One region of the Arthrobacter sp. YC-RL1 genome, then DNA from elsewhere that is predicted to be linked to it. Evidence: predicted binding sites of a transcription regulator. Region 1 holds the regulator's gene; the other holds the start of a gene.
The links. The regulator HrcA, encoded in region 1, represses chaperone genes, less so after heat shock. The targets are predictions, from matches to a motif close to TTNGCACTCGNNNNNNNCGAGTGCNAA.
Positions count from the first base shown of each region.

Region 2: a site for HrcA is predicted at 3,058-3,084, ahead of groL (chaperonin GroEL). Genes of this name have one in related genera too.

Region 1 is NZ_CP013297.1:2,013,452-2,022,714, forward strand. Features, by position in the region: gene lepA (translation elongation factor 4) at 1-924, shown strand, start outside; gene hemW (radical SAM family heme chaperone HemW) at 929-2,158, shown strand; gene ATC04_RS09410 (DUF4870 domain-containing protein) at 2,188-2,535, opposite strand; gene ATC04_RS09415 (DUF3097 domain-containing protein) at 2,681-3,550, opposite strand; gene hrcA (heat-inducible transcriptional repressor HrcA) at 3,678-4,691, shown strand; gene dnaJ (molecular chaperone DnaJ) at 4,758-5,879, shown strand; gene ATC04_RS09430 (16S rRNA (uracil(1498)-N(3))-methyltransferase) at 5,883-6,656, shown strand; gene ATC04_RS09435 (GerMN domain-containing protein) at 6,738-7,664, opposite strand; gene ATC04_RS09440 (PhoH family protein) at 7,967-8,995, shown strand; gene ybeY (rRNA maturation RNase YbeY) at 9,007-9,263, shown strand, end outside.
Region 2 is NZ_CP013297.1:3,331,343-3,351,322, forward strand. Features, by position in the region: gene ATC04_RS15340 (DUF4031 domain-containing protein) at 233-1,129, shown strand; gene groL (chaperonin GroEL) at 1,226-2,860, opposite strand; gene ATC04_RS15350 (LytR C-terminal domain-containing protein) at 3,158-3,769, opposite strand; gene ATC04_RS15355 (DUF3263 domain-containing protein) at 3,816-4,106, opposite strand; gene ATC04_RS15360 (uracil-DNA glycosylase) at 4,264-5,037, shown strand; gene ATC04_RS15365 (threonine/serine exporter family protein) at 5,044-6,714, opposite strand; gene ATC04_RS15370 (LLM class flavin-dependent oxidoreductase) at 6,925-7,983, shown strand; tRNA gene ATC04_RS15375 (tRNA-Val) at 8,039-8,112, opposite strand; gene ATC04_RS15380 (GNAT family N-acetyltransferase) at 8,521-9,279, shown strand; gene ATC04_RS15385 (hypothetical protein) at 9,276-10,202, opposite strand; gene ATC04_RS15390 (N-6 DNA methylase) at 10,205-11,854, opposite strand; gene ATC04_RS15395 (DUF808 domain-containing protein) at 11,959-12,909, opposite strand; tRNA gene ATC04_RS15400 (tRNA-Thr) at 13,144-13,217, opposite strand; gene ATC04_RS15405 (thioredoxin domain-containing protein) at 13,389-14,258, opposite strand; gene ATC04_RS15410 (trehalose-6-phosphate synthase) at 14,679-16,124, shown strand; gene otsB (trehalose-phosphatase) at 16,174-16,953, shown strand; gene ugpC (sn-glycerol-3-phosphate ABC transporter ATP-binding protein UgpC) at 17,020-18,081, shown strand; rRNA gene rrf (5S ribosomal RNA) at 18,244-18,360, opposite strand; rRNA gene rrf (5S ribosomal RNA) at 19,077-19,193, opposite strand; rRNA gene ATC04_RS15435 (23S ribosomal RNA) at 19,349-19,980, opposite strand, start outside.

The sequences.
Region 1 (9,263 bases):
ATGGTGTTCTCCGGCCTGTACCCGCTGGACGGCACCGACTACCCGGCGCTGCGCGACGCGTTGGACAAGCTGCAGCTGAACGACGCCGCGCTGATCTACGAACCGGAAACCTCCGTGGCCCTGGGCTTCGGCTTCCGTGTGGGCTTCCTGGGCCTGCTGCACCTGGAAATCACCCGCCAGCGCCTTGAAAGCGAATTCAACCTCGACCTGATTTCCACCGCCCCGAACGTGGTGTACGAGGTCATGGGCGAGGACAAGCAGCTGATCACGGTGACCAACCCCTCGGAATTCCCGGACGGGAAGATCCTCGAGGTGCACGAGCCGATGGTCGCCGCGACCATCCTGGCCCCGAGCGAGTTCATCGGCGCCGTCATGGAGTTGTGCCAGTCCCGCCGCGGCACCATGCGCGGCATGGACTACCTCTCCGAGGACCGCGTGGAAATGCGCTACCACCTGCCGCTGGCCGAGATCGTGTTCGACTTCTTCGACCAGCTCAAGTCCCGCACCCGCGGCTACGCCTCGCTGGACTGGAAGGCCGACGGCGAGCAGGTCGCGGACCTGGTCAAGGTCGACATCCTGCTGCAGGGCGATACGGTCGACGCGTTCTCCGCGATCACCCACCGCGACAAGGCCTACAGCTACGGCACCATGATGACCTCGAAGCTGCGCGAGCTGATCCCGCGCCAGCAGTTCGAGGTGCCGATCCAGGCCGCGATCGGTTCGCGCATCATCGCCCGCGAGAACATCCGCGCGATCCGCAAGGACGTGCTTGCCAAGTGCTACGGCGGCGACATCAGCCGCAAGCGCAAGCTGCTGGAAAAGCAGAAAGAAGGCAAGAAGCGCATGAAGATGGTTGGCCGCGTGGAGGTCCCGCAGGAGGCGTTCATCGCCGCGCTGTCCACCGATGAGCCGAAGAAGAAGTAGCTAGATGCCCTCAGTATTGCCTGACGGCGATCCGGCTCCGGCCGATGGTCTGCTCCCCGCAGCGTGCGCGCACGGTGCGGCGGAGCGGACCATGTCCTTTTATGTCCACATTCCGTTCTGCACGGTGCGCTGCGGCTACTGCGATTTCAACACGTATACCGCCACCGAGCTGGGCAATGGCTCCAGCCAGGCCACCTACGCTGCCACGGTGGGCCAGGAGATCGGCTTCGCCCGCGGCGTGCTTGACCGTTCCGGGGTACCGCACCGCGAAATCGACACGGTCTTCTTCGGCGGCGGCACCCCGACCCTGCTGCCCGCCTCGGACCTGGTTTCGGTGCTCGGCCGGATCCGCGACGAGTTCGGCATCAAGCCCGGCGCTGAAATCACCACCGAAGCCAACCCGGACTCGGTGAGCCGCGAAAGCCTGCGTCAGCTGGCCGACGGCGGGTTCACGCGCGTGTCCTTCGGCATGCAGTCAGCCGTGCCGCATGTGCTGAAGGTGCTCGAGCGCACCCATGACCCGGCGCGCGTGCCGCAGGCCGTGGCCTGGGCCCGCGAAGCAGGGCTGGATGTCAGCGTCGATCTGATCTACGGCACCCCGGGGGAGTCGCTGGCGGATTGGCGTACCAGCATCGAGGCCGCGCTGAGCTACGAGCCGGACCATATCTCCGCTTATGCGCTGATCATCGAGGACGGCACCAAGCTGGCCGCGCAGATCCGCCGCGGCGAGGTTCCGGACATTGACGACGACGACCACGCGGAGAAGTACCAGCTGGCCGATCAGCTGTTCGAGGCCGCCGGCCTGCAGTGGTACGAGGTGAGCAACTGGGCGCGCGGCGAAGAGCATGCCTGCCGCCACAACATCGCCTACTGGCAGGGCGGGGACTGGTGGGGCGCAGGCCCCGGCGCGCACTCGCATGTCGGCGGGCTGCGCTGGTGGAACGTCAAGCACCCGGCCGCCTACCAGCAGCGCATCGACGGCGGCATCTCGCCCGGACACGGCCGCGAGTTCCCTGACGCGCAGGCAGTTCAGCTCGAACGCACCATGCTGCTCACCCGGCTCAGCTCCGGCATGCAGATCAGCGAACTGGAATCCGCCGGCCGCACCAAGGTCGCCGGGTTGATCGCCGACGAGCTGATCGATGCCAAGGCAGCGTTCGCCGGACGCATCGTGCTAACGCAAAGAGGCCGGCTCCTGGCCGACCTCGTGGTGCGTGAACTGCTGGATTTCTAGGACGTTCGCAAGCGCTGGCGTCCCTGCCGCTACTTCATCAACCGCAGGTTGATCGGGTAGCGGTAGGGGCGTCCCTTGTTTGCCTGGATCGCGGCATACGCGCCCATCAGGGTCATGAAGACCCACAGGCACACGGCGATGACCGCGAAGAGCCAGCCGATGCCCGGCAGCAGGTTCAGGATGTTCAGCACGATCGCCAGAATGGTCAGCGGGAAGGTGAAGTTGAACGCTTCCTTGGATTCCTGGGCGGTGAAGGGGCCACGGTCGCGGTAGACGGCGAAGATGATGGCCGAGGGAATGCAGCCGAGGATCGCGCCGAAATGCGCCATCATGGCCCACTGGCGGTCTTCCGACGGGGAGAGCGGCAGCGCGGACACGTTTGATCCCTCGAAACGCGAATTCTCAGATGATGGTACCTGGCGAGATGTCACGGAAATGTCCTTGTCTTACGGTGCGGCTTCTCCACCATGATATCGAGCTTCCGCTGACGCCCCGCCCAATGGCACCCTGAAAGTCCAAATCTTAGTCAATTGTTAGGAAACCGTAATCTTCCGTGGTAAGGAAATCGATTAGTTCCTCAACTTTACCCAATAGCGCCGGTTCCAGCTGTCCGTAGTGCTTGACCGTGGACAGGATCCGCTGCCAGCCGATGCCGATATCCTCGGCGGTTGCATGCGGCCAGCCGAAGGCGCGCAGCACGCCGGTTTTCCAGTCGGTCCCGCGGGGGATGACCGGCCAGGCCTTGATGCCCAGCGTGTCCGGCTTGATCGCCTGCCAGACATCCACGTACGGGTGGCCGAGGATCAGCACGTTGCCCGCAGCCCCGGGGACCTTCATGGCCTCGGCGACGATGCGCTCTTCCTTGGTTCCGGAAATCAGGTGGTCGACCAGGATGCCCAGGCGGCGGGTCGGCGAGGGGTTGAATTGGCGGATGGCCCCGGCCAGGTCGTCGACGCCATGCAGCGGTTCGACGACGATGCCCTCCACGCGCAGGTCGTGGCCCCAGACCTTCTCGACCAGTTCCGCGTCGTGCTTGCCTTCGACCCAGATGCGGCTGGCGCGGGCGGTACGGGCCTTGAGGTCTGCCACCGCGCGCGAGCCGGAGGCGGAGATCAAGGTGCTCGGCGCCTTGGCCTTCGCGACAGGTTCGACGATCTCCACCGGTTCGCCCTCCAGCAGGAAGCCGAAGCCGGCCTGGAAGGAACGGGTCTTGCGGTGGCGGTCCTCCAGCACGATCACGCGCATACCGCCGGACTTCTCGGTCTTTACGACCTCGCCGACCCAGCCGGAGACCGCATCTTCCAGGATCATGCCGCGTTCAACGGGCACCTGGCGGAGTTTTTTGGGTGCCGAAGCACTCAGGTCTTGCGGTCCCCAGGAGAAATTGGACACGGACTGCCTTTCGCTGTGATCGAATACGCTCGAAATCCAATGCTAGCAACTGCCGAAGGTATTAGACTTGGCACTTGACAGGTTAGAGTGCCAATTGTGCGGGCGTGGTTTCCCGGGAGGTGTTTTCGTGAGCGAAGTACGACGTCTTGACGTGTTGCGCGCCATCGTGGAGGACTATGTCCAGTCCCGCGAGCCCGTGGGATCCAAGGCGCTGCGCGAACGGCACAACCTCGGGGTCAGCGCCGCCACCATCCGCAATGACATGGCCCTGCTCGAAGAGGAGGGCTTGATCGCCGCCCCGCACACCTCCTCGGGGCGCATCCCCACGGAGAAGGGCTACCGCCGCTTCGTGGACGAGATCGGCGAGCTCAAGCCGCTGTCGCGCGCCGAGCGCGAGGCGATCAACAAGATCCTGGACAGCTCGCAGGACCTCGACGAGATGCTGCACAGCACCGTGCGCCTGCTGGCCCGGCTGACCAACCAGGTTGCCATGATCCAGGTGCCGCACTACGACACCGCGGAGCTGCGCAACCTCGACCTGGTGGGCCTGGGCTCGGGCCAGGTGCTGATGGTGATGATCGCCTCCAACGGCACCGTGGACCAGCGCATGATCGCGGTGACCCGGCCGTACTCGGACGAGGAGCTGGACAACCTCAAGCAGTGGCTGCTGACTTCCTTCGGCGGCCACCGGCTGGCGGACCTCGTCGGCCCGCTGAGCAACGAGGCAGTGGTTCCGGCGCAGCACGAGACGCCGCTCGTGGGCAGCGTGCTGCGGTCGCTGGAGGAAATGGCGCAGGCGGCGAACGTGCAGCGCATCGTCATGGCCGGCACCGCGAACCTGGCCCGCGTCGAGGGGGACTTCCCGCTGAGCATCACCCCGGTGCTCGAGGCGCTGGAGGAGCAGGTGGTGTTGCTGAAGCTGTTCTCCGAACTGGAGGCGGATTCGCGCGGCCTGGCCGTGGCCATCGGCACCGAGAACCACTACGGGCAGCTGACCGACGCGGCGGTCATCGCCACCACCTACAGCACCGACCAGCGCAGCAAGCTCGGCGTGCTCGGCCCGACCAGGATGAACTATTCCTCCTCCATGGCCTCGGTGCGCGCGGTGGCCCGCTACCTGTCGAAGATTTTGGCGAACTAGCCGCGCGGCCGGTTCGCAGCACAACTTGAGAAGTGAAATTTTAAAGGAAAGGACACGGCGAAGATCGTGAGCTCGCATTACGAGACCCTGGGTGTCGCCAAGGACGCGACCCCGCAGGAAATCAAAAGCGCCTACCGCAAGCTGGCGCGCAAACTCCACCCGGACGTGAATCCCAGCGAGGACGCGGCCGAGCAGTTCAAGCTGGTCACCCGCGCCTACGAGGTTCTTTCCGACGAGAAGAAGCGCGCCAACTACGACGCCACGGGCGACGAGAACGGCAACGGCCAGCCGGGCTTCGGCGGGGGCGCCGGATTCGGCGGCTTCGGCGACATCTTCGAGCAGTTCTTCGGCGGCGGCCAGGCGCAGGGGCCGATGTCCCGCACCCAGCCGGGCCGCGACGCGCTGATCACCATCACCATCGACCTGGAAGACGCCGTCAAGGGCACCGTCTACCCGCTGGAGATGGAAACTGCCGTCACCTGCAAGACCTGCCACGGCGACGGCACCCGCGAGGGCACCAGCCCGGTCACCTGCACCATCTGCCACGGCGCTGGCCAGGTCCAGCGCCCGGTGCGCTCCTTCCTGGGCCAGATGATGACGGTGGAAACCTGCGCCGCCTGCCACGGCTTCGGCACCACCATCCCGGATCCCTGCATCGAGTGCAACGGCGAGGGCCGCGTGCGCGAACACGTCTCCAAATCGCTGAACGTGCCGGCCGGCGTGGATTCGGGCACCCGCATCCAGCTGCGCGGCCAGGGCGAGGCAGGCCCGGGCGGCGGTCCGAACGGCAACCTGTTCGTCGAGGTCGACGTGCGCCGCCACAAGGTGTTCGAGCGCTCCGGCAACGACCTGCACGCCAAGATGACCATCCCGATGACCGCCGCGGCCCTGGGCTGCGAGCTGAAGCTGGAGACCTTCGACGGCGAGCAGACCCTGAACGTGGAGCCGGGGGCCCAGGACGGGGACACCCTGACCCTGCCGACCCTGGGTGTGCCGCGCCTGCGCGGCGGCAAGCGCGGGGACATCATCGTGCACCTGCAGGTGGAGACCCCGACCAAGCTGGACGCCGCCCAGCGCGAGCTGCTCGAGCAGCTGGCCACGCTGCGCGGCGAAGAGCTGAGCGCCGGACGCGTCGAGCATTCAGGCGGCATGTTCTCGCGCCTGCGGGACAAGCTGAACCAGCGCTAGGCCATGAGCAACCACAGTTTCGTGATCGACCCGCAGCAGGGGGCCGAGGCCCGCGTGGGCGACACCCTGGCGCTGACCGGGCCGGAGGCGCACCACGCGGTGGCGGTCAAACGCACCCAAGCCGGCGAGCAGCTGGACCTGCTCGACGGCACCGGGCTGCGCCTGGTGGTCGAGGTGGCAGCCGCCTCCAAGGAGCTGCTCACGGTGACCGTGCTTGAACGGCTGCAGGAGCAGCCCCCGGAGCATCCAGCCACGCTCATCCAGGCGCTGTCCAAGGGGGACCGCGACCTGCAGGCCGTGGAATCCGCCGTGGAGCTGGGCGTCTTCACCGTCCGCCCGTGGCAGGCCGAGCGCTCGATCGTGCGCTGGAACGCGGCGAAGGCGGACAAGGCGCTTGCCAAGTGGCGCGCCCAGGTGCGCTCGGCGCAGAAGCAGTCCCGGCGCAGCTTCGAACCCGAGGTGAAGGAGCTGGTCTCCAGCAAGTCGCTGGCCGCGGCGATTTCCGCGCACGCGGCCGCCGGCGACCTGGTGCTGGTGCTGCACGAGCAGGCGCGGGATTCGGTGGCCCAAGCCGTGTCCGGCTGGCTGCCCGAGGCGGCGCCGGGTACCGGCGTGGTGCTGGTCGTCGGCCCCGAGGGCGGCATCAGCGATGCAGAGCTCGACGCGTTCGTGGCCGCCGGAGCGCATCCGGCGCTGCTCGGACGCCATGTGCTGCGCGCCTCCACCGCCGGCCCTGCCGCGCTGGTCCTGGTGCGCCACCTGCTCGGCGAGCTCTAGCCGGATTAATCAGCGGATGCCGCGAACCCCGAGGGGTTTGCGGCATCCGCTGTTTATTTGGTGCTGGGTGGGCGCCGGCGCTCAGCGCACGGTGAACTCGGAGCTGATCTCGCCGACCTTGGCCTTGCTGCCGGCTTCCTCGCCCCAGACGCTCAGCGCGTAGCTGCCGGCGGGCAGCCGGGTGGTCAGCGTGAAGGATCCGTCGGGCTCCACGCTCTCGTCGTTGATCCGGTTGGCGGCGGTAATGACCTTGGACTGGCCGTCGGCGGCCTTGGCCTGCAGGGAGTAGAAGGTGCCGCCGTCGAAGCTGGAGGTGCGGCCGTGGAACTTCACGGCGCCCGCCGCGGTGGTGGTGCCGAACTGCGGGTCGATGATCCAGATCGGGGCCATGTACTTCGCGTCGCGCTGGTAGACGTCCTGCAGGCGGTATCCGCCGAAGACGGTGGCGTTCTGCTTCCCGTCGACCAGGATGCGCACGCTGGCGGGGGTGTCGCCGACCAGGATGCCCGCGTTGGAGGCCGCGGCGGTCGCGGTGAACACCAGCTGCTGGATGGCGCGCTCGGACAGGCCCTCGTCGAGCGTGGCGCTGAAGACCTTGGCCGGAAGGTCCAGCGTGATCAGGTTCTGGTTGTCGATGGAGACCCCGACGTCGTCGGTGGACTTCAGGTGCGTGTACCAGGCCGGGTCGGCCGGCTTCCCGGCGAGCAGGTAGGCGATCGCGTCGCCGATCGGCTCCTGGTGGCGGGTGTCGGTGGCGTATTCGCGGTAGAGGTAGACCCCCGAGTCGGTGTTCTCCAGCCAGTAGACCGGCATCTTCTGCCCGGGGAAAGCCTGTTCCATCGAATCGGTGGCCTGCGGGACACCCTGCGCCGCGGCGGCGGAGTCTGCAGGCATCTCGAAGCTGTCGTCGCGCGCGGCAAGTCCGCAGCCGACCACCAGGGCCACCGCTGCGATGACGCCGGTCGCCGCGAAACGTCGCGGGATTCGGCGCTTGTACCACTGCTGCACGTTGGGACCAGTCCATCTGTTCTGCGGGGATTCTTGGGCGCCCGGAACGAGAACGTGGTTCCGCGCGCTCATATAGCGTGACACATCAAGGTGTGCGATGAGGCCGAAATTCGCCAAACCTACCAATCCGTAACCAAATCTATACCTTTGCGACCTGCTCGGATTAGATTCATTTCATACTAGTTTCAGAATTTTCAGCGCTCGGCGGAGCGCTACGTATCGCGTTGGGAGCCGGGGACTAGCTAGACTGGACTTGCGCAAGTTTATTATTTTCCGAGCTCAAAAGGGGCACGAAGCACTGCATGCAGGTTGAACAGAACCAGAGGCAATCCGAGACCGGGCCGGCGACGCTGGCCATCACGTTCGAGACTCCCGAGCTGATGATCGCAACCCTGGGCCCGAACGACGAGTTGCTGCGCATCCTCACCGGCGCCTACCCGGACGTGCAGTTCCGCCCCAACGGGTCGACCCTGAGCCTCCTGGGCGATCCGGTCCAGGTGCGCAAGGCGCAGCGGGTGACCGAGGAAGCCAGGTCGCTGGCGCAGCGCGGCTCGCGGATGAGCGCGGAAACCATCGAGCAGATCATCAAGATGCTCAGCGCCGGGAACCGGGACGCCCCCACCGACGTGCTGGGGCTGAAGATCCTCTCCGGCCGCGGGCGCTCCATCCGGCCCAAGACGGTGAACCAGAAATCCTACGTGGATGCCATCGAGGACTCCACGGTGACCTTCGGCATCGGCCCGGCAGGCACCGGCAAGACCTTCCTGGCCATGGCCATGGCCGTCGCGGCGCTGCAGGACAAGCAGGTCAACCGCATCATCCTGACCCGTCCGGCGGTCGAGGCGGGGGAGAAGCTGGGTTTCCTGCCCGGCACCCTGAGCGAGAAGATCGACCCCTACCTGCGTCCGCTCTACGATGCGCTGCACGACATGGTGGATCCGGATTCGATCCCGCGGCTGCTGGAGGCGGGCACCATCGAGGTCGCCCCGCTGGCCTACATGCGCGGGCGCACCCTGAACGACGCCTTCGTCATCCTCGACGAGGCGCAGAACACCACCAGCGAGCAGATGAAGATGTTCCTGACCCGCCTGGGCTTCGGCTCCAAGATGGTGGTCACCGGGGACGTCACCCAGGTCGACCTGCCGGGCAACGCGGTCTCCGGGCTGCGCATGGCCAGCGAGGTGCTGGAGGGCATCGAGGACATCTCGATCTGCCGGCTGGACGCCAGCGACGTGGTGCGCCACCGGCTGATCGCTGACATCGTCTCCGCCTACGACCGCTGGGACGACGACCGCCGCAAGGGCCGCCAACGGCCGCGACATACGAAGTGAGCAGCGAAGCAATGAGCATTGAAGTCAACAACGAAACCGAGTTCGACGTCGATTTGGCCGACGTGAACAAGCTGGCGCAGTCGGTGATGAGCGCCATGTACCTGCACCCGGAGACCGAGGTGTCCATCGTCTTCCTGGATGAGGACGCGATGAGCGCGCTGCATGTGGAGTGGATGGACCTGGAGGGCCCCACCGACGTGATGAGCTTCCCGATGGACGAGCTGCGCCCCGGGCGCGAGCACGCCCCCTCGGAGGCGGGGATTTTGGG
Region 2 (19,980 bases), 1.3 Mb from region 1:
GTGTCTCGATTCCCCAAAGAAGTCACAGGCAGTTGCGGGACGCCGAGGCGTTCCGCTTCAGTGATGACAGATTTATGGCCTGTGAAAGTGCTGAATGATTAAAGTACAACCTATCCGAAGAATGCACCGCCGCCAAGTAATTCCACGTCTCTTACAACGGGACTTTGCCCACCCGTGCCCAGGGCCCCCGAACGGGACTTCAAAACCGCTACCAACACGTAGGCTAGAGCCTATGAGCATCCTGATCGACCCACCGTCATGGCCTGCCCATGGAACGCTCTTTTCGCATCTGGTTTCCGATGCGACGCTCGATGAACTGCATGCCTTTGCCCGTGCGCACCAGCTGCCCGAGCGCGCGTTCGACAGGGACCACTACGACGTGCCGCAGTCCCGCTATGCCGAGCTGGTGCGGGACGGCGCGCACGAGGTTTCGGCCGGCGACCTGGCTCGGGCGCTGATCGCCTCCGGGCTGCGCATCCCGGCCAAGTACCGCCCGGAAAAGCTGGGACCGGTGCTGTCCCGCCGTTGGGCCCGAACTCTGCCCACCGAACCCCAGCTGGGCCGCGAGCTGCTGGAACGCTGGTCGCAGTCGCATCGCAGATACCACGACAGGGTCCACCTGCTGTCCGTGCTGGAGGCCTTGGATTGGCTGGCGAAGGACCAGGCCGACGGCGAGGAGCGCATGCTGCTGCAGCTGGCCGCCTGGTTCCACGACGCGGTGTACCACGGAGCCTCGGACGACGAGGCCAAGTCCGCGATCCTTGCCCGCGAGCGCCTCTACGGGCTGCTGAGCCCCGGGGCGGTGTCCAGGGTCAGCGAACTGATCCTGCTCACCGCAGGGCACTCCCCCGGCGACCACGACCGCCTGGGCCGGATCCTGTGCGATGCGGATCTTGAGGTGCTGGCCCGCCCGCAGCCGGCCTACCAGCGCTATGCCCAGGCGATCTACCAGGAGTACGCGCATTTCTCGCGCCCGGCCCTGGCTGCCGGACGGATCAAGGTGCTGGGCTCGCTACTGGAGAAGGACAACATCTACAGCACCGTGCGAGGCATCGACCGCTGGGAAAACGCGGCCCGCAGCAACGTCGGCGCGGAGATCTCAGTGCTGCGCGGCTGGCTCGGCGAATAGCTTCCGGCTTTTAACGGCCTGTGGCCCGTTTCCCCAGGGGAAACGGGCCACAGGCACCAGGTAGTCTCGGCGTGGTGCCGAGCCGGGCGGGGAAGCTTAGAAGCCGCCCATGCCGCCCATGCCACCCATGTCGTCACCGGCTGGTGCGGCGCCGGCAGGAGCTGGCTTGTCCGCGACAACGGCTTCGGTGGTCAGGAACAGGCCTGCGATCGATGCGGCGTTCTGCAGGGCCGAACGGGTCACCTTCACAGGATCGTTCACGCCGGCTTCCAGCAGGTCGACGTACTGGCCGGTGGCGGCGTTCAGGCCGTGGCCGGCAGCCAGGCCCTTGACCTTGTCGGCGACAACGCCTGGCTCCATGCCGGCGTTCAGGGCGATCTGCTTCAGCGGAGCTTCGATGCCGACGCGCACGATGTTCGCACCGGTTGCCTCGTCGCCTTCCAGCGACAGCTTCTCGAAGGCTGCTGCGCCGGCCTGGATCAGGGCTACGCCGCCGCCGGCGACGATGCCCTCTTCCACTGCTGCCTTGGCGTTGCGCACGGCATCTTCGATGCGGTGCTTGCGCTCCTTGAGCTCCACCTCGGTGGCTGCGCCGGCCTTCAGCACGGCGACGCCGCCGGAGAGCTTTGCGTGGCGCTCCTGCAGCTTCTCGCGGTCGTAGTCCGAGTCGGTGTTCTTGATCTCGGCTGCGATCTGGGCCTTGCGGCCTTCGATGGCGTCGGCTTCGCCGCCGCCTTCAACGATGGTGGTCTCGTCCTTGGTGATAACGACCTTGCGGGCGGTACCCAGAACTTCCAGGCCCACGTTGTCCAGGGACAGGCCGATCTCCTCGGAGACAACCTGGCCGCCGGTCAGAATGGCGATGTCGGTCAGCATGGCCTTGCGGCGGTCGCCGAAGCCCGGAGCCTTGACGGCAACGGACTTGAACAGGCCGCGGATCTTGTTCAGGATCAGGGTGGCCAGGGCTTCGCCCTCGACGTCTTCGGCGATGATCAGCAGCGACTTGTTCGACTGCATGACCTTCTCCAGCAGGGTGACCATGTCCTTGACCGAGGAGATCTTGGAGTTCACGATGAGGATGTATGGGTCCTCCAGCACGGTCTCCTGGCGCTCTGCGTCGGTGACGAAGTATGCGGAGATGTAGCCCTTGTCGAAGCGCATGCCCTCGGCCAGCTCCAGCTCGAGGCCGAAGGTGTTGGACTCCTCAACGGTGATGACGCCCTGCTCGCCGACCTTGTCGAGAGCCTCGGCGATCAGGCCGCCGATCTCAGGGTCGCCTGCGGAGATCGAGGCGGTAGCAGCGATCTGCTCCTTGGACTCGATCTTCTTGGCGGCGGCGAACAGCTCGGCAGTGACGGCCTCTACGGCCTTGTCGATGCCGCGGCGCAGCGCGATCGGGTCGGCGCCGGCGGCAACGTTGCGCAGGCCTTCCTTGACCAGTGCCTGGGCGAGAACGGTTGCGGTGGTGGTGCCGTCGCCTGCGACGTCGTCAGTCTTCTTGGCAACTTCCTTGACCAGCTCTGCGCCGATCTTCTCGTATGGATCCTCGAGCTCGATCTCCTTGGCGATGGACACGCCATCGTTGGTGATCGTCGGGGCACCCCACTTCTTTTCCAGAACAACGTTGCGGCCGCGTGGGCCCAGGGTCACCTTTACGGCGTCTGCAAGGGTGTTCAGGCCGCGCTCAAGTCCGCGGCGTGCTTCCTCGTCAAATGCAATCATCTTGGCCATAGTGGCTTTCGGTCCTTTCGGGACGATTTTGCGAAAATGCAACCGACAGACAGCGCCCGCGACGGACGAGTGCAACGGCTGGGCATCGGGCCTGCAGCCGCGTCAGCTCTCGCTATCTGAGGTATTCTTCACGCTCCCTGCGAAGCGACGTCTGAGGCCGGACCGGCTGCGGTTAAAACGCGAAAAGCCAATCGGCGTTAGCAGTCGCAACGCATGAGTGCTAATACAAATATTGGCACTCTCGCCCTGCGAGTGCAAGCTGATCGGCTCACAGCGAAGCAATTGGATACTGCGGGGTTAGCGTACTTCGAGGGTGTCGTCTGAGCCCATCACCACGGTCACCCGGTTCGGAATGTTCTGGGTCTGCAGAACCTCGTCGATATTCAGCACCTCAGCGGCCTTTTCGGCCGTGGTGCGATAGGCCTCCGAGGTGTAGTACACGGTGGAGGTCTCGGCCGGGCGGGTCCAGTTGCTGGCGGTGATATTGGTGAATCCGGCCTCGGACAGGGCGTCTTCGCCGGCCGAGGCGATGCCTGCGATGCTGGCGCCGTTGTAGACGCCGATCAGCTGCCCGAAGAGCACGTCGTCATCATCGATGGTGCTGGAGGCGGAGGGGGTGGCGCTTTCGGTTTCGCTCGGGCTGGAGGTGGCGTCCTCGCTCGGGGCTGCCGAGGTGGTTTCGGTGGGGTTCGGGGCGGAGCCGACAATCGGCTTCAGGCCGCCGGGGCCGAAGAAGTAGGCGAATGCGCCCACCAGGACGACAAGCACGGCTGCAATAACTACCCAACGAAGTTTTCCACCGGACGTCGTGGAGGCGGCAGACTGCGCCCACCCGTTGGCGTGGTGCGAACCCACACGGGTGTTGAACTCCGGAACGCGATCGAATTCGTCACGTGGGTAGTTGGTCATTCTTGTCCTTGCTCGAGGTCTGACTGGTCGCGGCCGGTTCCGGAAACTAGCGTCCGGAGCCGACGGTACCGCTCACACGACGTCTGGTAGACCTAAGCCTACGCAGGCGTTTGACCAGCATTGGGTCGTAAGCCAACGCCGCGTCCGTCTCAATCAGCTGGTTCAGCAGCTGGTAGTAATTCGTCGGCGACATGGAGAACTGTTTGGTAATGGCCTGTTCCTTGGCGCCGGCATACTTCCACCACAACTTTTCCATGTTCAGGATCTGCTGGGAACGCTCATCGAGTTCCGAGTCGGGATTCATTACGAAATCCACCAGCACTTCACCCTCAGCCATGCGTCCACACCTCTTTCCTTCACCCGGCAAAGTCCGGTCTCGGCCCTGCGTTCTGCTCCGCCAGTGGCGGACATACCACCGATATTCTAACCAACTCGCCTGTGCTGCGCCGCGCCCGCGGGCACAGCCACGCCATAATACCGGCAGAATGGATGCCATGGACAACCTGCAGCCCTCCCTGTTCGGCGACCCGGAGCCGGTACCGGTCCCCCGCTACGAGCCGGAGGATTTCCCCTTCCACCACGGCGCCAGATCCATGGCGGAGCGCGGATTCATCGCCCAGGACTGGGTCCCGGTGCTGCTGCCACTCGATGGCAAGCTCCGGAAGATCGCCGCTGAACTGGCACGACGCAGCGCCGCCGGAGAGCAGATCCTCCCGGAACCGCACGTGATGTTGCGCGCACTTCGCATTCCGCGCTCGCAGGTGCGCGTCGTGCTCATCGGACAGGATCCGTATCCGACCCCGGGCCATGCCAACGGCTTGGCCTTCGCCGCCCAGGCTTCGGTGCGTCCGCTGCCCCGGTCGCTGTCCAATATCTACAAGGAGCTGAACGACGATCTGGGCATTGCCCCGGCAGCCCACCCGGATCTCAGCGCCTGGCATGAGCAGGGAGTTCTGCTGCTGAACCAGTCGCTGTCGGTCCAGGCGGGTCATGCCGGGGCGCACCAGCGCCTGGGCTGGTCCGCGGTCGTCGAAGCGGCCATCAGCGCGCTGAACCAGCGCGAGAACCCTCCGGTGGCGCTGCTCTGGGGCAGGCATGCGCAGAAGCTGGCGGGGCTGATGGACCGGATGCCGCAGCTGGCCAGCGCCCACCCCTCGCCGCTGTCCGCCTCGCGCGGGTTCTTCGGCTCGCGGCCCTTCTCCGAAATCAATCGGCGGCTGTCCGAATCCGGACAGCCGCCGATCGACTGGTCGTTGCCTGCGCTGTAGCCGCACTCAGCGGCGGCGGATCAGCCGCCGTTCGCGCCGCGCGCTGGAGGTCAGCGGCCGGCACAGGGTGTCGCCGAAGACCACGCCGCCGGCGATGGAGAGCATGATCGCGAAGGCGTTGAACATCTCCACCAGGCCGCTGGACATGTCGCTGGAGTCGAACACGATGGAGTACATGGCGCGGAAGATCATCAGGCCCGGCAGCAGGAACATGACCGCTGGAGCCGCGATGACCAGCTGCGGGGAATGCAGCTTGTCCGCCGCGAAGCGCGCCGCGAAGCCGATGACCGTGGCCACCACCGCCGGAGTGGCCCGGACGCCCAGCCCGATGTACTCGCACAACAGCTGGATCAGGTAGCCGCCCACGGCGATCCCGGCGGTGGGCAGCAGCAGCTTCACCGAGCTCTGTTCCGTGACGGCGCCGGCGATGATCGCCACCGCCACCAGGATCACCAGCAGCCAGGCCGGGTAGGCGATCTTGTCGATCTGGTGCACGTCCACGCTGTCCCAGCCCAGCACCGAGGAGATCACCAGCGCGGTGGAGATGCCGGAGACGATGGCCGTATAGGTCAGTCCCGCGGAGAACAGGCGGCCCACGGAGGTCACCGGGAACCCATTGATCGCATCCTGCAGGGCGGAGACGAACCGCCCGGAAGGAAGCAGCAGCAGGATGCCGCCGGACACCACCAGCGCCGGGTCGATGGGCGCATGCAGCTCGTAGCTCACCAGCGCGATGCCCGTGACCACAAACGTGGAGGCCGCAATGGTGAAGAAAGCCGGCACGCGCCACCGGGCGCCGTAGCGCCCGATCTGCGAGACGATCGAGGACGAGCCCATGGCCACCAGCGCGCCGAGCCACGACCCGCCGATGAACAGCACGAAGGCCGCCGCGAACACCGCGTTGCCGCTGGCAACGATCCAGCGCGGGAACGGCTTGGGCTTGCGCATGATCGCCTTGAGCCGCTTGGCGGACTCGCTGCGCGAGACGCCGCCGGCGATGATGTCGGAGACCAGCTGGTGCACCAGCACCAGGCCCGCGTAGTTCGCCGTGGAGGAACGCACCACACGCAGGATCGAGTAGCTTTCGGCGTCCGGCGGGCTGTAGTTCAGGTGCAGCGACTGGTTGGTGATGTCCACGTCCAGGTAGCTCAGGCCCAGCGCCGCGGTCACCGCGATGATGCTGGTTTCCACTTCCAGCGCGCCGGCGCCGTAGCGGATCAGTGTCTCGCCCAGGTCCAGCGCGAACTCCAGCGTGCGGCGGGCCGACGCGTCCTGGTCCTTGTTGACCGTGGGGTTCGCGTAGGGGGTGCCCTGCAGGCGATCCACGATGTCCAGCGCCTGGGTGGGCGGCGAGGTGGAAATCCACATCTTGGCCAGCAGGCTGCGGGCCACCGGGTTCGCCCGCGTGGGCACCAGGGTGATGCCTTCGTCCGTAGTGTGAACGCGGCCGGTGCGCGATTCGGGGTCCGAGGCAGGGGCCGCGGCGACGCTGGCGCTGACCGCAGTGTTCAGCGGCAGTTCCGAGGCCGTGGGCTCCTCATGATGCTCGGGTTCGGCAAGCTGCCCCATCTTGATTTCGCTGGTGCTGATCCGCGGCAATGCGCCGACGGCCGGATCCGGATCGTCCCCCGCACCACGTGGATTTCCGGAGAACTGGTCGTTGTTCAACTGCGCCACGGATCACCTTCCCGAAACGTTCGATGTTGCATGTAAATCACGATACAACCCGACTTCTGGAAGTTGCTGGGGAATCCTCCAAATCACGGCGTATCGCCGAACACATTCGGGCGTGGCACGCCCCCGGGGGGAATAGTTCCGGGGCGGGGCAAGTTACGCCCAGTGGGAAATTAGATGTATATGCATGCAATATAGCGAGAGGCCGAACCCATGAACACCACCGTGAAACTTCCGCAGGTTGGAGCCGAGACCTTCGGCGATATCACCGAGGACGCCAATGGAACCCCGCTGTCCCACGCCCAGGTGATCCGCAACGTGCTGGCCGAGGGCCAGAAGGCCGAAGAAGTCGGACTCGACTTCTTCGGGATCGGGGAACACCATCGCGATGACTTCTCGATCTCCTCACCCGAGACGGTGCTCGCGGCGCTGGCGGCGACCACGCAGAACATCAAGCTCGGCACCGCAGTCACCGTGCTGTCCAGCGACGATCCGGTCCGCGTGTACGAACGCTTCGCCACCCTGGATGCGCTGTCCAACGGCCGCGCGGAAATCATCGCAGGGCGCGGCTCGTTCATCGAGTCCTTCCCGCTGTTCGGTCTCGACCTCGAAGACTACGAGGAGCTCTTCGAGGAGAAGCTCGCGTTGATGGCCAAGTTGCGCCACGGCGATCCGGTGTCGTGGTCCGGCAGCCACCGAGCGGCCCTGCGCGGCCAGCAGGTCTACCCGCTGCTCGAAGGCAAGCCGTTGACGACCTGGGTCGGAGTGGGCGGCAGCCCGCAGTCAGTCATCCGCGCCGCACGCCATGGCCTGCCGCTCTTCCTGGCCATCATCGGCGGGCAGCCCGCGGCCTTCGAACCACTGGTCGACCTGTACCACCGGGCGTTGAAGGAGTTCAGCGAACCGGAACAGCCGGTCGGGGCCCACTTCCACGGACTCGTGGCCGATACCGACGAAGAAGCGCTGGAGCTGCTCTGGCCGCACTACCAGCGCACCATGAACCGTTTGGGCGCCGAACGCGGCTGGGGTCCTGCCAGCCGCATCCAGCTGCAAGCGGCCATGGGTCCGCAGGGCGCCATGATGGCAGGCAGCCCCGAGACGGTGGCACGAAAGATGGCCAAGGCGGTCCGCACGCTCGGACTGTCCCGCATCGATATCAAGTACTCCGCCGGTTCGCTGCCCCACGAGCACCTCATGAAGAGCATTGAAATGCTGGGAACCGAGGTCAAGCCGAGGATCTACGAGCTGCTCACCGAAGGCTCGCAGAACTAGCGGCCAGCCCGGATACGAAAAAGCCACCGCATTTCTGCGGTGGCTTTTTTACCGGTGGATCTTACTGGACTCGAACCAGCGACCTTTCGCGTGTGAGGCGAACGCTCTAACCAACTGAGCTAAAGATCCATCTGCGCTGTCCGTTTCCGGTTCAGCACCTAGATAATCCTAGCCGTATTCCGACCTACGTTCCAAATCGTGCCGAATCGGCGCCATCCCCGGGCCGCTTCGACCGCCAGGAACACCACGCGCCGAGGGAATCAAAAATCTCCAAAATGGTCGATGACAAGCACTGAAAAACGGTGGCAATTCGTTTATTTAGAGTTCACTTCGCAGCCCTCGTTTCAACTTGTCAAAGTGCACTTTCAGACCCCATAATTTTTCTAGCTCATCGAGCTCAAACTGGGCCCTACAAGGAAGCTGCCGGAAGCCGCCGGCAACGGTCCCCTCAAGGCCAACGAAACCGCCGAACGGATTTTTCTCCGGGAAGCAAAGCCACTTTTTCGTTCGTTCTTAGCTTTTTAGGACCGTACCCCAGTGTTTGAAAACCTGACTTTTGCCTTGTCATGCCTGTCTCCAAATGAGGCGGAACGTGCTGAATTGGCTGGCCTGTACGCCGTGACCGATGCCCGCTGGCACCAGAAAATGGACCGCGCCCGCGCGGTCGTAACCGTCCGCGACGGCGAGCTCCTGGTCGCCGCCGGGGTGGTGCACGATTCGATCATCGCCCCGACCAGCGCCATGGACGCGCTCGAGCTCGGCTCCATGGCGGTGCGCCCGGACTACCGCCGCATGGGCATCCGCCAGCATGTCGCGTCGATGCGCCTCGAATTCGCGCTGCACGCCGGAGGCACGCCGATCACCATCATCGATTCTGCGAACCCCGCCTCGTGGGCGTACTACGAACGTTCCGAGCTGTGGGAGCGCGAGCGTAGCTTCGAGCAGGACGGGCAGACCAAATTCATCTACCGGGCTACCGACGCCGCGCGCGCCTGGGCCGCCGGGCTGCCGCAGCCTGAACCCGCTGTGCAGGACGTCGTCCTGGTTGCCCTGCCGGCCGAGGATTCCCTCGCACCGGTATCGCTGCAGCCGGCGTTGGAACAGCCGGTGCAGGCCCAGCCGGCGCCGTCGCTGGCCATGGAGCTGGGCGCGGAGCTGGGACAGCTTCCCTCGCTGGTGCCTACGTTGCACATCGGCCCGGAGGCCGAAGAGGCCGACCAGCATTTCCCGAGGCTCGGCATGGAGGCCCCGGACAACGACTGGCTGGGAACCACCAGCGTCGATCCGGCGTTCTAGAAGAGCGCTTCCTGCTGCTCATCCACAGCTTCGTGGCCGGGCAGCGGGGCGACTTCTCCGGCCCGGCGAGCGCGGGCTGCCTCATGCAGGTCGATCGGGGTGACCTTCAGGACCTCGTCCACCATCGCGTTGAGGAACTGCGGCGCGGCGATATCCGCGGGCACCGGCGAGTGCACGCACTTGACCTGTGGGTTCTCTGCTTCATCGTCCCAGTCCACGAGCAGCAGCCCGGTGGCGGTGTAGCCGAAGCCGTCTCCGAAATCGCGCAGCTTGCGGATCATGTCCACCGTGCGGCGGTAGGCCGCCGGCTCGGATTCCAGGATCGTGGCGCGCTGGACGAAGAAGAATCCGACGGCGGCCAGCGGATAGCGGGCGCGCAGGTTCGCGGCGTCCCCGTAGGCCTCCTCGTAGCGGTTTGACAAGTTCTTGCCGAATGAGGAGGTCATCGCCTTGGTGCTCAGCAGCAGCTCCGGCCCGGTGGACCAGTGGGTCATCACCACGTCGGTCTGCTTCATGTAGGCGCGGCCCAGGATCCGGGCGTCGGTGCTTCCCGCCTTGCCCGCCATGATGGCCTCGTGCACCTCCTCGGAGAGGCGCTCGGGCAGCCGGCGCAGCAGCTCCAGGATGTCCTTGGAGAGCACACGGGGCGCCTCGGTGCGCGGCCAGACCAGGTCGGCGTCGAATCCCGCGCGGCGCAGTTCGTGGGCCAGCCAGGTGTCCACGCCCTGGGCGAAGCGCCCGGAGCGGGTGGCGGCCTTGGAGCGCACCGGGATGCTCAGCAGGCGTTCGAGCACCTCGTAGGAGGGATTGAATTCCTCGGTCACCGCGCCGCTGCGGATCCAGGGCGAATCCTTGGCGGCGGACATCAGCGTGGTGTCGAACTCCGCAAAGGCGAGGGTCTTTTCAATCGCAGGGTTTGCCACGTCTAGTTTTTCACCGTCTTACTTCGTGCCTTCCGGCGATCCAACATGTCGGCGCGGGCCTGGTGCACCGCGGCGATGGCCGCGGGATCCAGGCCCAGCAGCTGTTCAAGGACAATCCCGTCGACCAGCGCGGTGGCTTCGGCCTTGCGGCCGTGGGCCAGATGCTCGCGCACCTGGTCCTTGATCTCGCGCAACGCCGGGGCATGGGCCGCCACTGCCGGGGCCGAAGGCACCGGAAGCCGGTCCGCTTCGCGCGGCTCGAGCTTCAGGATTCCGCCGCCATAGGAGCGTCCCACCATTTCAGCGCCGAGCATGCTCAGCGTATTCAGCGAGGCCAGCGGCAGCAGCTCGCGCCCGAGCCCGCGCACGTCGGCGCCCAGGTAGACGCCGTGGATCGAGTTGATGTGGTGCACCGCGGCTTCGTTGGCGGTCAGCCGCGGGGTGTCGGCGTTCATGTAGGTCATGAACAGGTCCGGCACCGACAAGAGCGGCACCCGCCACCAGGGGCTGCGCACCCGGCACTTGTAGGCGCTGTCCACCGCCAGTACCTGCCCGGCGTCAACCATCCGGTGCCCGGCCGCAGAAGGCTGCGCGGCGGGCCGGAACAGGTAGGTGGCGCTGCCATGGGCACCGAGGCGCTCCCACTGCTCGTTGTCCAGTTCCAGGCCGCGCAGGTGCCGGGAACCCGGAGGCGAGATGCGCACCAGGTCCTCGGGGGCCAAGCCCAGCTCGCTCACCTGGGCCGGGGAGAGCGTGAACCACTTGTTGTTGCCGGTCACCGCGCCCAGCGAGGTCTCGCCCCAGCTCTGCAGCGGCGCGAAACGGCCCGTGGCCAGGGACTGCTCCAGCACGCCCTGCGCTTCGAGGCCGACCAGCGATCCGGTCCAGCGCTCTAAGGTGCTGGCCGGGGTGTGCTCGATGCCCTCGCCCAACCGGTCGAGGTCCGCGGCGTTGCGGAACTGGTGCAGGCGCAGCGCGGTGCTGGAGCCCTGGCCGTAGCCTTCGGCCAGCAGCAGCACCACTTCCTCCTGCGCGTCGGCGAACAGCCGTTCTTCGAAGACCGCCAGGTGCACCCGCTCGAAGCGTTCGAGCAGCATCCGGCGCACCGGGGCCGCATAGTTCACGAACATCAGCTCGGCCGGCAGCACCAGGGCCATGCGCGCGCCCGGAGCCAGGAAGCTGGTGGCATGCACCACGAAGGCCGCCCAGATGCTGGCAAGCTCGTTGAGTTCGACGCCGGCTTCGCGGGCCGCGGCACGGGAGAGCTTCCGATCCTCGCCGCGGTGCAGCTGGTAGCGCACATAGGGCGGGTTGCCGATCACCGCGTCCATGTCATGGCTCCCGGCGACATGGAAGAAATTCGCGTGGGTGATCTGCGCGGCGGCACCCTGCCGGTCCAGCACCGCACGGGCTGCCTGCACCGAGGGCTCGTGCAGCTCGATGCCGAACAGCTCCACCGAGCCGCGGCCGTCGTCCACGATGTCATGCGCGGCGGCGAGGAACTGCGCCTCGCCGCAGGAAGGCTCAAGCACCCGGTGCCCGTGCTCGCCCAGCGCCCACTGGGCCATGAAGCGTGCGACGGGTTCCGGAGTGAAGTACGCACCGCGGGCGTGGCGCCCTGCGGGGTCCTGCTTGGTCTGTTCTCTACTCAACACACATCGATCTTTCCATGGCATCCGGACAGAATGGCCGGACCGAGGAGCTTGGCCTTCGGAGGCGATCCAATAATTCTACGCACGCTGCGCGGCGGCAATAGCTAGTGCGCCGCGGCCGGCTTGTTCTTGCCCAGCAGCTTCTTGATCCCGAGGATGACGACTGTCAGCAACGAGCCGATGATCAGTCCGGCCAAGCAGGAGAAAGCGGTGTTGACCAGCCACCCCAGCACGCCCCCGGCGGCACCGGAGGCGTCGTGGACCAGCATCTCGACGTGGTGCACGAAGCCGTAAGGCGCGTGCCAGCCCAGCTCGTCCATGCCGGTCAGCAACAGGTGCCCGCCGACCCAGAGCATCGCGACCACGCCGACCTTGCTCAGCACCGACATCACAATCGGCATGCCCTTGACCAGGCCGCGGCCGAGCTTCTGCGAGAACTGGCGCTGCTTCTGGGCCAGCACCAGGCCAATGTCGTCCATCTTCACGATCAGGCCCACGGCCCCGTACACCAGGACGGTCATCAGGAAAGCCACCGCGACCAGGATCAGCGCCCGGGTCAGGAACGGTTCGTGGGCCACCTCGTTGAGCGAGATCACCATGATCTCGGCCGAGAGCACGAAGTCGGTGCGCGTCGCCGAGCCGATGATCACCTTTTCGTCGCGGACCTTGCCGTCCTCGGCGGCGCCGTGATGGCCGATCAGCCCCATGGCCTCGAGGATCTTCTCCGCGCCTTCGAACACCAGGTAGGCGCCGCCGATCATGAGGATCGGGGTGAGCGCCCAGGGAAGGAAAGTGGACAGCAGCAAGATGGCCGGCAGGATGAACAGCAGCTTGTTGCGGATGGAACCGACCGCGATCTTCCAGATGATCGGCAGCTCGCGCTTGGGAGAAATTCCGTCGACGTACTGCGGGGTGACCGCAGCGTCGTCAATCACCACGCCCATGGCTTTGGTGCTGGCCTTGGCCGCTCCGAGCGCGATGTCGTCCAGCGACGCGGCCGTGACCTTGACCAGCGCGGCTACATCATCCAGCAGGGCTACTAGGCCACCGGCCATGATTGGTCTCCTTGTAATTGTGGTCCCCGGTCGCGCGGATCCGCGCACGGGAAAATACCTTTGGTCCAATTTTACCGAGGACGACGTGGTCCACGCCCGATTTCATCCAACTTCCAGCGAGTGGTTAGGCACGTTTGCCGGGTTCGGACCGGCACCAGCGAGCCGGGAAAAGCCGCAGTCAGCAAAAAATCCCCGGAAGACCTGCACTCATGCAGAACTCCGAGGATTTGTTCGAGCCCCCTACCGGATTCGAACCGGTGACCTTCAGTTTACAAGACAGACGCTCTGGCCAGCTGAGCTAAGGGGGCGTACCGCATAAGAATATCGGAGAACCCAGCCACTGTGCGAATTGAGCCCGTCGCCGTTTTAAATGCCGGAGGGGAGAAAGCCGTCGCTGGCTTTCTCCCCTCCGGTCTTGGCGCGAGATCAATATGGAATTCTACCCGATCCGCATCCGTTCTCCGCCGACCCGAGCGGATTTACTTCTTGTTCGCCTCGATGGCTGCGTTCACCACGGTCGGGAAATCGTCCTTGGCCAGATCCAGGACCTTGCCCTGGACCACCAAGGTCGGGGTGCCGCTTACGCCGTCGTACTTGGCCACGTCGGTCGTGTACTGGACGAACGGACGGAAGGTGCCGTCTTCGATGCAGCTGGTGACCTTGTCGCTGGCACCGGCGGCGATCGCCATCTCGGCCAGCTGGGCGTTCTTCATTTCACCCTGCTGGTAGTGGCCCCAGATCGCGGTCACGAATGGCATGTACGCTGCCGGGTTGTCGTTGGCAACGCAGGCCAGCGCATTGGCACCGCGCGAGGAGAAGTTGGTCGGCGAGCCGCCGTCGAGGTATCCGACGTTGCGGTAGTCCACGGTGATGTCGCCGGCCGCCAGCCACTCGTTGATCTGCGGGCCATAGGTGGCCTCGAAGTCCGCGCAGTGGACGCAATTCACGTCGGCGTACATGGTGATATTGACCGGTTCGCCCTTTTTCCCCACGGTCAGGTCGCGGGGTTCCGGGGTTGCCGGTTGCTGGGCAGGGACTTCGAGGGACTTCACGTCGACATTCTCCACGGTGCGCTCACCCAGGGTGGTCGGGGAAGTGACCAGAATGCCGCCAGCGGCGTTGCCGCCCGCAGGAACGGCGCCGGAATCGGCAACCTTGGCATTGTTGTTCTGCACGATCAGGGTAACTACCAGGGCGATCACAAGGATCACGGCACCCAGCACGCCAAGCTTGACGAACAGCGACTTGCGCTTGGCGGCTGCTTCCTGTGCGGCGCGCATCTGCGAAGCCTTCTCGCGGGCGCTTGCCGTACGCTCAGCCTTCGACGGCCGCGGATTATTCGTAGACATAAATTTAATGGTTCCTTGCTCAGCGGAATACTGTCATCTGCAATCAAGTTTAGCCAATGCCGGGACCCGGTCTACCTAGTTCATTGATAATCCCGCACCTTCACAGGAGGCGCATATACTCCTCAAATTGCCGCCAAAGCCCGGTCTTAAGCCACATAGCGCGTCCGGTGGAATTGTTGCATCAGGCAGGCCTCGATACACGACTGTGCTTGACCAGTTCAATGTGGTTGTTTACGTCACTATCGGAGTAAATCCTGAACATAATTCCGTTGACCCTGATATTTCACTAGGCTCAAGGCATAAGTCAATGAACTTGCAGGGCAGGGATTCGCACCAATCCAGGGATCGCTAAACGGCCGGTTTGCAGGTTGAAGGTTAAGCCAGGAGTTTGTCGTGAGTAGCTCGATACAAGATGGCCACATGGCTAGTACATCCGACTTCGTCGTTGTTGCCAATCGCTTGCCGGTTGACCGGGTCACAAACCCGGACGGCACCCAGGGATTCCAGCGCGCACCCGGAGGACTGGTCACCGCACTGGAACCCGTCATGTCCGCTTCGGAAGGAGCATGGGTTGGCTGGCACGGCGGAATTGATGAAGAGCTGGACAGCTTCGACAAGGACGGTATCCATCTGGTGCCGGTGCCGCTAAGCGAAGACGACCTCGAGCTCTACTACGAAGGTTTCTCGAACTCGACTCTGTGGCCGCTCTACCACGACGTCATCGTTCCGCCGTCGTACCACCGCACCTGGTGGGACAGATACCAAAAAATCAACCAGCGCTTTGCCGACGCGGTGCTGCGGATCGCGGCGCCCAACGCCACGGTGTGGGTGCACGACTACCAGTTGCAACTAGTGCCGCGTCTGCTGCGCTTGGCCCGTCCTGACCTCAAGATCGGTTTCTTCCTGCATATTCCCTTCCCCGCCGCGAGCTTGTTCGCGCAGCTGCCGTGGCGCAAGCAGATTTTGCAGGGTTTGGCCGGTGCCGACCTGGTCGGTTTCCAGCGCGAAACCGACGCGACCAACTTCCTGCGAAGCCTGCGCCGATTCACGGACTACCAAACCAAGGGACGTGAGGCGACCCCTTCCTTGGACAACGACCTGCAAAATATCTGCCGCGCCGACGCCCACCCGATCTCCATCGACTATGAACAGATCCAGCGGCTGTCCCGGGATCCGCAGATCATTGCGCGAGCCGCGCAGATCCGGCATGAATTGGGAAACCCGAAAACCATCATGCTCGGCGTGGACAGGCTGGACTACACCAAGGGTATCCGCCACCGGCTCAAGGCCTACGGCGAGCTGCTGGCGGACGAACAGCTCCACGCCGGCGAGGTATGCCTGATCCAAGTGGCAAGCCCCAGCCGCGAAAACGTCGGTTCGTACATGGAACTGCGCGATCAGGTAGAACTGATGGTCGGCCAGATCACCGGCCAGCACGATACGCTCAGCCACACTACGCTGCGCTACCTGCACCATTCCTATCCCCTGCGCGAAATGATTTCCCTGTACCTTGCGGCAGACGTCCTGCTGGTCACTGCCTTGCGCGACGGTATGAACCTGGTCGCCAAGGAATACGTGGCAGCGCACCAGGACGGGCGGGGCGTGCTGGTGCTCTCCGAGTTCACCGGCGCCGCCGACCAGCTGACCCAGTCGGTGCTGGTCAACCCCCATGACATTGACGGCATGAAGGTCAAGATCATGGAGGCAGTCAACATGGACGAGGCCGAACAGGCCAAGCGCATGAAGCGCATGAACCACCATCTGGAGGAATTCGACGTGGCCGGCTGGTCTGATCGTTTCCTGTCGGAGCTGGCAGACATCAACTCGAAATCCGTTCCGGCCAAGGAGAATGTTGCCCGCACCTAACTTGCCGCAAACCGCCGAAACTACCGCCCCCGAAGGATGGCTTAAGCACGTGTCACCTCTTTCGCCGCAGCTCTCCGCTGCGCTGCAGGATTTCGCCCGCCATCCCCGGGTGCTGGTCGCGCTCGATTTCGATGGAACGCTCTCACCGCTGGTCGACCGGCCGCAGGATGCCAGGCCGCTGCCCGAATCCGCTGTGCTGGTGGAGCAGCTGGGACGAATGGCCGGCGTTTACACCGCGGTGATCTCCGGACGCAATCTGCAGTCCCTGGCCGAGGTGTACCCGGAGCCGCTGCCGGCCATCCGCATCGGGTCCCACGGGGCCGAACGGCTGGTCCCCGAGCAGTTCTCGAACGGCTGGTCCGACGCGCCGCTCAGCCTCGACCAGACGCAGCTGCTGGGCACCCTGACCGGCCGGCTTCAGGCGATCGCGGACAGGCACGAGAACGTGAACCTGGAATTCAAGCCCTCGGCCACCGTGCTGCATGTCCGCCAGGCCAGCCCTCAGGCCGCGCAGGCGGCCATGGCCGAAGCGCTGGAATCGCTGCAGGAGCTGGAGGGCGTCAAGCTGATGTCGGGCAAGGCGGTGCTTGAAGCCTCGGTGCTCAACGCCCACAAGGGCGAGGCGCTGGCTTGGCTGCGCCGCACCCTGGATGTCCAGTCGGTGCTCTTCATCGGAGACGACGTCACCGATGAAAACGGCTTCAAGGTGCTGACCGAAAACGACCTCGGAATCAAGGTCGGCAGCGGGGACACGGCGGCGACGCAGCGTATTGATTCCCCGTTCGATATCCCGGACCTTTTGAAAAGTTTGATTTCCATGCGAAACTAACGGTGTCCCAATTCACTTTCACTTAGGATCGTCGGGCACGTACCTGCCCGTGAAAGGATTGTCGTTATGGCAACTGTGACCTTTGATAAGGCCACCCGTATTTACCCGGGCGCTCTTGTGCCATCCGTCGACGGAATCGACCTGGAGATCGCCGACGGCGAATTCCTGGTTCTGGTCGGCCCCTCGGGTTGCGGCAAGTCAACCACCCTGCGCATGCTTGCCGGCCTGGAGGAAGTCAACTCCGGCCGCATCCTCATCGGCGACAAGGACGTGACCAACGTTCCGCCGAAGGACCGCGACATCGCCATGGTCTTCCAGAACTACGCGCTCTACCCGCACATGACCGTCGCCGAGAACATGGGCTTCGCCCTGAAAATCGCCGGCGTCGACAAGGTCGAACGAGCCCGCCGTGTGAAGGGAGCCGCGCAGCTTCTCGATCTGGAGCAGTATCTAGACCGCAAGCCGAAGGCCCTCTCCGGTGGCCAGCGCCAGCGTGTGGCCATGGGCCGTGCCATCGTGCGCTCCCCCCAGGTCTTCCTGATGGATGAACCGCTGTCGAACCTCGATGCCAAGCTGCGGGTCCAGACCCGTACCCAGATCGCGTCGCTCACCCGCCGCCTGGGTGTCACCACCGTGTACGTGACCCACGACCAGGTCGAGGCGCTGACCATGGGCGACCGCGTCGCGGTGCTCAAGGACGGTGAATTGCAGCAGGTCGGGACTCCCCGCGAACTGTACGACCGTCCGCGCAACGTCTTCGTTGCAGGCTTCATCGGTTCGCCAGCCATGAACCTCGTGCAGCTGGAAGCGAGCAATGGCCAAGTAGAGTTCGGCAATACCGTCCTGAGCGCGCCAGGCGCTGCAGGCGGCACTACGCTGGGCATCCGACCTGAAGACATCGAGTTCGTTGGCGAAGGCGAGGGTGTGGAGATCACCATCGACGTCGTCGAAGAGCTTGGCGCCGATGCCTATGTCTACGCAACCGCCGAGCTGGCAGGCCGCCCGCAGACCATCGTTGTCCGCGTCGATGGCCGCACCCCACCGGCCCGTGGCCAGCGGCTGAACATCGCACCGAAGCTGCAGCATGTGCACCTGTTCGATACGGAAACCGGTCTGCGACTTGGCTAGTCCGCAAAGACTCTGACGCATGACCAAGGGCTCGGATCCATGAGGATCCGAGCCCTTGGTCATCGTCGGCATCTCCGGCGGCTGCTGACCCAGCCTCACTACCCTTATCGACTTGTTAAACATCGAAGGCCCCGAGATATCTCGGGGCCTTCGGCACATTGTGCCCGGCGATGACCTACTCTCCCACACCCTCCCGAGTGCAGTACCATCGGCGCAGTGGGTCTTAGCTTCCGGGTTCGGTATGGGACCGGGCGTTTCCCCCACGCTATGATCGCCGTAACTCTAACCCGCACAGCTTGGCCGTGGGAAAACTACGGTGTCATTCGCGATTGCGACAACTCCATAACTATAGCAGGATCTCCGCCCTCCGCGCCAATCGAGGAACTCTTTCGGCAACGTGGCCTTCGCCATAGATGCTTTCTGGCGATCTAAGCTTCCAGAAGGCCTCAGACGCCAGTCTCCGGCCACGATACAGCGCCTGGCAATCCCATGCCGGTCCGGCTCTGGATTGGAGCTTGAGAGCGGCGTGGGTGCGCGCCAGCGGCAGCGCAGATGGTTTGCCATGTACCCAGGAACGGCAAAGCCAGCACAACTACGCAGTGAAGCAAGGATGGGTGAAGTCTGCTACCACCACTGCCGCTGCGAGCCATTCATCCCAATGGCGGCAAGCACGAAGGCCGTGAAAGGACTAGCGATTCGAAATCAGGGGTTTTGTTGTGGTCCGGGCTCTTCCCCGCTCCGCAGCCAACCGCACCGCGCCGCGGCCCCGGCAGCGCTCCCCTTGCCCACGCCATCCCCACGGTGCCGGCCGCAGGACAGCACCCCAAACCGCCCAGAAGGCACCGCGCCACCACCGAAAACCCCCGCTTAAACAGAAAAACGGGGAGCCACCGCTCCCCCCGCCGGCCACCCAGCCAGGCCAGGCGCCCAAGCACCGACCGGGTTAAACAGCAGAAGACCCCAACACTGTTGGAGCCTTCCACTTCTCAAGTTAAGTCCGGCGGTGACCTACTCTCCCACACCCTCACGAGTGCAGTACCATCGGCGCAATGGGCCTTAGCTTCCGGGTTCGGTATGGGACCGGGCGTTTCCCCCACGCTATGACCGCCGTAACAATCACGAAGCACACAAACCAACCATGGTGGTCCGGTGGATTCGTCCTGGCAAAGTCTCTTACTTTTTGTGGTTCGAGGTTGTTGTCTCGTAACCGCATAGTGAACGCGAACAATCAGAAAAACGTATTTTGTCGACACACTGTTTTGATAGTGTGTTGTAAGCCATCGGCCTATTAGTACAGGTCAGCTACACAAGTCTTTGGTCCTTGCTTCCACATCCTGCCTATCAACCCAGTAATCTAGCTGGGGGCCTCACCCACACACAGTGGATGGAAATCTCATCTCGAAGCAGGCTTCCCGCTTAGATGCTTTCAGCGGTTATCCCTTCCAAACGTAGCTAATCAGCGATGCACTTGGCAGTACAACTGACACACCAGAGGTTCGTCCGTCCCGGTCCTCTCGTACTAAGGACAGCCCTTCTCAAATTTCCAACGCGCGCAGCGGATAGGGACCGAACTGTCTCACGACGTTCTAAACCCAGCTCGCGTACCGCTTTAATGGGCGAACAGCCCAACCCTTGGGACCTACTCCAGCCCCAGGATGCGACGAGCCGACATCGAGGTGCCAAACCATGCCGTCGATATGGACTCTTGGGCAAGATCAGCCTGTTATCCCCGAGGTACCTTTTATCCGTTGAGCGACGGCCCTTCCACGAGGTGCCGCCGGATCACTAGTCCCGACTTTCGTCCCTGCTCGAGCTGTCACTCTCACAGTCAAGCTCCCTTGTGCACTTACACTCAACACCTGATTGCCAACCAGGCTGAGGGAACCTTTGGGCGCCTCC